Regions from separate parts of the Citrobacter sp. MNAZ 1397 genome, predicted to be linked through region 1. Evidence: predicted binding sites of a transcription regulator. Region 1 holds the regulator's gene; the other holds the start of a gene.
The links. The regulator Fur, encoded in region 1, represses iron uptake genes when iron is present. The targets are predictions, from matches to a motif close to ATAATAATGAGAACNACTATCAA.
Positions count from the first base shown of each region.

Region 2: a site for Fur is predicted at 1,494-1,516, ahead of sodA (superoxide dismutase [Mn]). Genes of this name have one in related genera too.

Region 1 is NZ_JAKIVH010000001.1:2,558,800-2,562,223, reverse strand. It holds gene chiP (chitoporin ChiP) at 1-1,260, shown strand, start outside; gene chiQ (ChiQ/YbfN family lipoprotein) at 1,278-1,613, shown strand; gene fur (ferric iron uptake transcriptional regulator) at 1,709-2,161, opposite strand; gene fldA (flavodoxin FldA) at 2,451-2,981, opposite strand; gene ybfE (LexA regulated protein) at 3,131-3,424, opposite strand.
Region 2 is NZ_JAKIVH010000006.1:62,201-65,624, reverse strand. It holds gene L2097_RS22645 (TRAP transporter small permease) at 1-64, opposite strand, end outside; gene L2097_RS22640 (TRAP transporter substrate-binding protein) at 74-1,051, opposite strand; gene sodA (superoxide dismutase [Mn]) at 1,590-2,210, shown strand; gene kdgT (2-keto-3-deoxygluconate transporter) at 2,468-3,424, shown strand, end outside.

The sequences.
Region 1 (3,424 bases):
TGGCAGCGCCAGCGTGACCGTAAAGATGTCACCGATGGCGATAAATACAAAACGAACCTGTCGCACTCCACATGGAATACGAACCTCGATTTCCAGTCTGGTTATGCTGCCGATATGTTCGGTATTGATGTCGCGGTCTTTGCAGCGATTGAGATGGCTGAATCCTCAGAAAGCGGACATCCGAATGAAATCGCATTTTCCAATAGCCACAAAGTGTATGACGAAGACTGGGCCGGCGATCGTAGCGGCGCAAGTCTCTATACAGCCGCAGCGAAATTTAAATATGGTCCTGTATGGGCGAGGGCAGGGTATATCCAGCCAACCGGGCAAACTCTGCTGGCATCAAACTGGAGCTTTATGCCGGGTACCTATCAGGGGGCGGAAGCCGGCGCAAAACTGGATTACGATGATAACGGCGCGCTGAGCTTCTCGTATATGTGGGCCAATGAATACAAAGCGCCGTGGTATAACGAAACGGATCATTTCTACCAGAACGATGGCGTGAGTAAAATCGACTACGTCCACTCTCTGGGCGCATCGTACGATTTTAAAAACAACCTTCTCCTTGAAGCCGCATTTGGTCAGGCACAAGGTTACGTTGATCAATACTTTGCCAAAGCCAGCTATAAGTTTGACGTCATAGGGAACCCGCTTTCCACCAGTTATCAGTTCTATGGTTCGCGCGACAAGGCCGATAACAACACCATCAATGATATTTACGACGGCACCGCGTGGTTACAGGCGCTCACCTTTGGTTATACGGTCGGTCCGGTGGATTTACGCCTTGAGGGAACCTGGGTCAAAGCCGATGGTCGCCAGGGCTATTTCAATTCACGTATGACGCCACGGTATGGCTCTTCCAATGGTCGCCTGGATATCTGGTGGGACAACCGTTCTGACTTTAACGCCCATAACGAGAAATCCGTCTTTGTCGGCGCCATGTATGACCTGAAAGGCTGGAATCTGCCTGGTTGGGCGGTTGGCGCATCGTACGTCTATGGCTGGGATGCCAAACCGTCTACTGTCTCCTCTGGCGACAAATACTACGATGCGGGCAACGCCATTAAAGAGTCAGCGTATAGCCTCGACCTGCTTTACACCGTGCAGGAAGGGATGGCAAAAGGCACGTTATTCAAGTTGCACTTCACCCAATATGATAACCATTCCAATATTCCGAGCTGGGGTGGTGGATATAACAACATCTTCCAGGACGAACGTGACGTGAAGTTTATCGTCATTGCGCCGCTGAATATTTTCTAATACCAGGGAGTGCCATGATGATGAAACCAATATTACTTGCCCTGCTAACGTTGGGACTTGCCGCCTGTGTGCAACAGCCGCAGGCGCCAAAGGAAGATGCGCGATTAAAAGAGGCTTACAGCGCCTGTATTAATACGGCAGAAGGTTCACCGGAGAAAACGGCGGCGTGCAGAAGCGTACTGGATGTTCTGCGCAAAGAGAAAGCACACCAGCAATTTGCGGAGGAAGAGAGTGTGCGCACGCTGGATTATCAGCAATGCCTTGAAGCGACGCATACCGGAAACGGGCAGGCGGTGAAAACCCGTTGTGACCAGATCTGGCAGGAGATTCATCACCATAACGCGGTAAATTAACCGTATCAAAGGCTCGCTTCGGCGGGCTTTTTTATGCGGTAAAGTCAGAAATAAAAAAGCCAACCCGGAGGTTGGCTTTTTTACGAAGCTGATGATTATTTCTCAGCGGCTTCGTGCGCGTTTTCGTCAGTACGGCAGTCGCCTTCGGCGCAATGGCCATAGAGGTACAGACTGTGGTTAGTCAGACGAATACCGTGTCTGGACGCGATCTCACGCTGACGCGCTTCAATAGAGTCATCACTGAACTCAATCACTTTGCCGCAATCCAGGCAAATTAAGTGATCGTGGTGATGCTGCTGGGTCAGTTCAAAGACGGACTTACCGCCTTCAAAGTTATGGCGGGTCACGATCCCGGCATCATCGAACTGGTTAAGCACACGGTACACCGTCGCCAGCCCAATCTCTTCGCCCATGTCGATCAGGCGCTTATATAAATCTTCCGCACTGACATGATGGTTCTCCGGCTCCTGAAGCACTTCCAGGATTTTTAACCGAGGAAGCGTGACTTTCAGGCCGGCCTTCTTTAATGCGGTATTGTTGTCAGTCATGCGGAATCTGTCCTGTTGCTAAACGATTCACTTCCCGTTGGGAAGCTACAAGGAATGCACCTGGGATAATGCGTCTCATTATAGAACTGCCATGCCTGAATGAAAACTGCAAGTCCTCAAGTAAAGTAAGCTTATAAAACGTGGTAGCGTCAACAAAGTCCTTTGTGTTACCCGTTTTAATCAGGGGTCATTGTACAGCGCTGGAGAAAAAAGTTAAAAAATTGTAGCAATTATTTCCATCGCTTTTATCTATTAATCAGGCGCAACCAGCAGGTTGCGCCAAACAACATCAGGCATTGATGATGTCATTCAGATGAAGTTCTTCGGAAATCTGTTTCACCCATTTATCGACACGGCCAGCGGTCAGTTCAGGCTGACGGTCTTCATCAATAGCAAGGCCAACGAAGTGGTTGTCGTCTGCCAGACCTTTGGACGCTTCAAAATGGTAACCTTCGGTCGGCCAGTGGCCTACGATGGTTGCGCCGCGCGGTTCAATGATGTCGCGGATAGTGCCCAACGCATCACAGAAATACTCTGCATAGTCTTCCTGATCGCCACAGCCAAACAGGGCAACCAGTTTGCCGTTAAAATCGATATCTTCCAGCGTCGGGAAAAAGTCATCCCAGTCACACTGTGCTTCACCATAATACCAGGTCGGGATGCCAAGCAGCAGGATGTCGTAACCTTCAAGATCCTCTTTGCTGCTTTTAGCAATGTCATGCACATCGGCAACATCTTTACCAAGTTGAGCCTGGATCATCTTTGCGATGTTTTCGGTATTACCGGTATCGCTGCCGAAAAAAATGCCTGTGATTGCCATGAGTAAAATAACCTCTTGAAACTTAATGATATGGTGGTGGCGATTGGCCCACGGATAAGGGCAATCATAGCAGATCAGAGAAGCACGCGGAAACTGCAATCACGCAAGACTGCACTCTGTGCAACATGAAAGTGAATTTTTGCGATAATTCAGAGGATTTCCTGGCTGTTCAGCGCGTTAAGCTGAGCCAGTAACATCTCTTCAATCAGTTCGCTGCGGCTCATTTCCCGCGCATCCGCCAGCGCGTTTAATGCGTCGACAGCCTCGGCGTTGAGTTTTAATTCGACGCGTTTAAGCCCACGAACCTTATCGCGTTTAAGCTGATTGCGCTTATTCACGCGCAATTGCTCGTCGCGAGAGAGCGGATTGGTTTTAGGACGTCCCGGGCGACGTTCATTCGCGAACAGATCTAATGTCGTGCGGTCCGTTTGTTCTTTAGCCAT
Region 2 (3,424 bases), on a different contig from region 1:
TTGCCAGCATCAGACAAGTAAGCACTTCCAGTATTTTATCGAGTAACTTTCTTATTTTATTCATGATAAATCCTTATTTTGCCGCCTGAATACGTTGGTACAGCGCATACAGTACGGGTTTCTCCTTCAGGCTTTCATAGATGGGTTGTACGGCGTCCTGAAAGGGCTTTTTATCAACATCGTTAAATTCAACGTTGAAGTCTTTTACAGCCTGCAGGCGGGTTTTTTCGATCTCGGCATCCCAGGCCGCTTTTTCAAAATCGATTGAGGCCTTAATTGCGTCTTTTACAATCGCCAGTTGTTCAGGGGTGAGCTTTTTGAGGGCCTGCTGGCTCATGACCAGAATGTCTGGAATACGGGTGTGCATGTCGTAGGTGTAAAAGCGGGCGACTTCGCCATGCCGGGCGATGGTAAGCGCGAACTCATTGTTTTCCGCGCCGTCGAGAATGCCTTGCTGCAGCGAGGTGTAGACTTCGGCCTGACCCATTGCGATGGGCGAGGCGCCAAGTAATTTCATGGTATTGATGGCCGTTACGCTTTGCATGACGCGGATTTTTTTCCCTTTCAGGTCCGCCACACCGTTAACAGGTCCTTTGGTCATATAAAAATTACGGGCGCCTGAGTCATACCAACCCACACCGATAAAGCCTCGCTCAGCCGTGGATTGATATACCCCATCCATCACCTGCGGGTTATCCATGACCTTGTAATATTCTTCTTTGCTGGCAAAGAGATACGGCAGCGAGAAGACGCCATAGAGAGGCGAAAAGCTTTCCATCAAGCCGGAAGATACTTTCGTGATATCCACCACGCCAACCTGCGTCAGTTCCACCAGCTCACGTTCACCGCCTAACTGCCCGTCCGGAAAATAGATGACCTGAACGTCGCCGTGGGTGTTTTTTTCGATTTCGTCCCCTAAAAAGCGCAGCGCATCTTTTACGGGCTGGCTATTTTCCGCGTAGGCGAGACGAAGCATCGTTTTCGCCGGGGCGGCGAAAGGCAAGATAAAAAGGCATAAAAAGAGTGCCCGGACTATCCGTCGTTTTGTCATATAAACCTCTCCATGAGTGAATTTGCTGCTGAAATTACTGTGCTCAAAGAGAGGAGACCTTTGAAGTTTTGCCAGGAAATACGCAAACGCGGCAAAAAACAAAGGCCAGGCAATCGGGAATTCACAAAACCTTTAAACCAGGAATTTATAAAGGAAGGTTCTTGAGTGAAAGCAGGGGGAAGTGCGATGAAGTGTCTTCCATGACCGCAAAGGGCAAAGACCACGGGACACCTGGTGATGGTTGTTCAACTTACTGATATCCAGGCTGTGCCAGCCCATGATCCTCCCTCTTTGATACTCCACCGTTTTAATGACGGCCTGTTAACTAGCCACTCCATTTGTGTGTAGCGTTTAGCGATCTTTTTTTCGTCTGTCGCTGCGCTATTCCTCTTGTCGGCACGGGTTCATAACAGAATGTTATAACCATATTAAAACTACGGCATTGATAAACATTTTCAATATCATTTAACTAACTATAATGAACCAACTGATTACGCGGCGTTAACATACCTGCCGCCCGACAATAATGGAGATTAGTATGAGCTATACACTGCCATCCCTGCCTTACGCGTACGATGCACTTGAACCTCATTTCGACAAGCAGACGATGGAAATCCATCACACTAAACACCACCAGACATATGTAAACAATGCGAATGCAGCGCTGGAAAGCCTGCCTGAATTCGCCAGTCTGTCTGCTGAAGAGCTGATCACCAAACTGGACCAACTGCCGGCTGACAAAAAAACCGTTCTGCGTAACAACGCGGGTGGTCACGCTAACCACAGCTTCTTCTGGAAAGGCCTGAAAAAAGGCACCACCCTGCAGGGTGACCTCAAAGCGGCTATCGAGCGTGACTTTGGTTCCGTTGATAACTTTAAAGCTGAATTCGAAAAAGCAGCAGCAACCCGCTTCGGCTCTGGCTGGGCATGGCTGGTGCTGAAAGGCGACAAACTGGCTGTCGTCTCTACCGCTAACCAGGATTCCCCGCTGATGGGTGAAGCGATTTCTGGCGCGTCTGGCTTCCCGATCGTGGGTCTGGACGTGTGGGAACACGCGTACTACCTGAAATTCCAGAACCGCCGCCCGGACTACATCAAAGAGTTCTGGAACGTAGTGAACTGGGATGAAGCTGCGGCACGTTTCGCTGCGAAGAAATAATTTTCGCTAAATAGCCCGTTCTTACAGGCAAACCAGACCCCTGCTGACATCGCCAGCGGGGGTTTTTTTATGGCTTCTGATCAGCTACTGAAATCAAAAGAAACGCATATCCAATAAAAATGAAATATTGTTTTGAATTTGCATGGGAGATCACTTTTCTGAGTGTGACGACGTTCTAACATTTTGCCATCAGCGCTGGAAACGCCCGCCTATAGGGTGAGATGGCGCGCAAAACTCACTGTTTTACAGGTGGCGATATGCAAATCAAACGTGCAATAGAAAAAATCCCCGGTGGGATGATGTTGGTTCCTCTGTTTCTTGGGGCGCTGTGCCATACGTTTTCGCCTGGGGCCGGGAAATATTTTGGTTCCTTCACCAATGGCATGATTACCGGTACCGTGCCGATTCTGGCGGTGTGGTTTTTCTGTATGGGCGCATCGATTAAGCTCAGCGCGACCGGGACGGTATTGCGTAAATCTGGCACGCTGGTGGTGACTAAAATTGCGGTGGCCTGGGTGGTTGCGGCGGTAGCATCCCGCTTGATTCCGGCTCACGGTGTGGAAGCCGGTTTCTTTGCCGGGCTGTCGACGCTGGCGCTGGTGGCCTCTATGGATATGACGAACGGCGGCCTTTATGCCTCGATCATGCAGCAATATGGCACCAAAGAAGAGGCTGGGGCATTTGTGTTAATGTCGCTTGAATCCGGCCCGCTGATGACGATGGTGATTCTGGGGACGGCGGGTATCGCCTCTTTTGAACCGCACGTATTTGTCGGCGCGGTGCTGCCCTTCCTGATTGGTTTTGGGTTGGGCAACCTGGATCCGGAGCTACGTGAATTCTTCACCCGAGCGGTGCAGACGCTGATTCCGTTTTTTGCCTTTGCGCTGGGGAACACTATCGATCTCAGCGTTATCGCGCAGACCGGATTGCTCGGTATCCTGCTGGGGCTGGCGGTGATTGTGATTACCGGCATCCCGTTGATTATTGCTGATAAAGTACTGGGCGGTGGGGATGGTACCGCCGGGCTTGCTGCCTCGAGTTCCGCCGGTGCGGCGGTGGCGACACCGGTGCTGATTGCCGAGATGGTACCGGAGTTTAAAGCGATGGCGCCCGCCGCGACCGCGCTGGTGGCGACATCGGTGATTGTGACCTCTATTCTGGTGCCGATTTTGACCTCTCTCTGGTCACGCAAAGTGAAAGGAAATGCCGTGGTT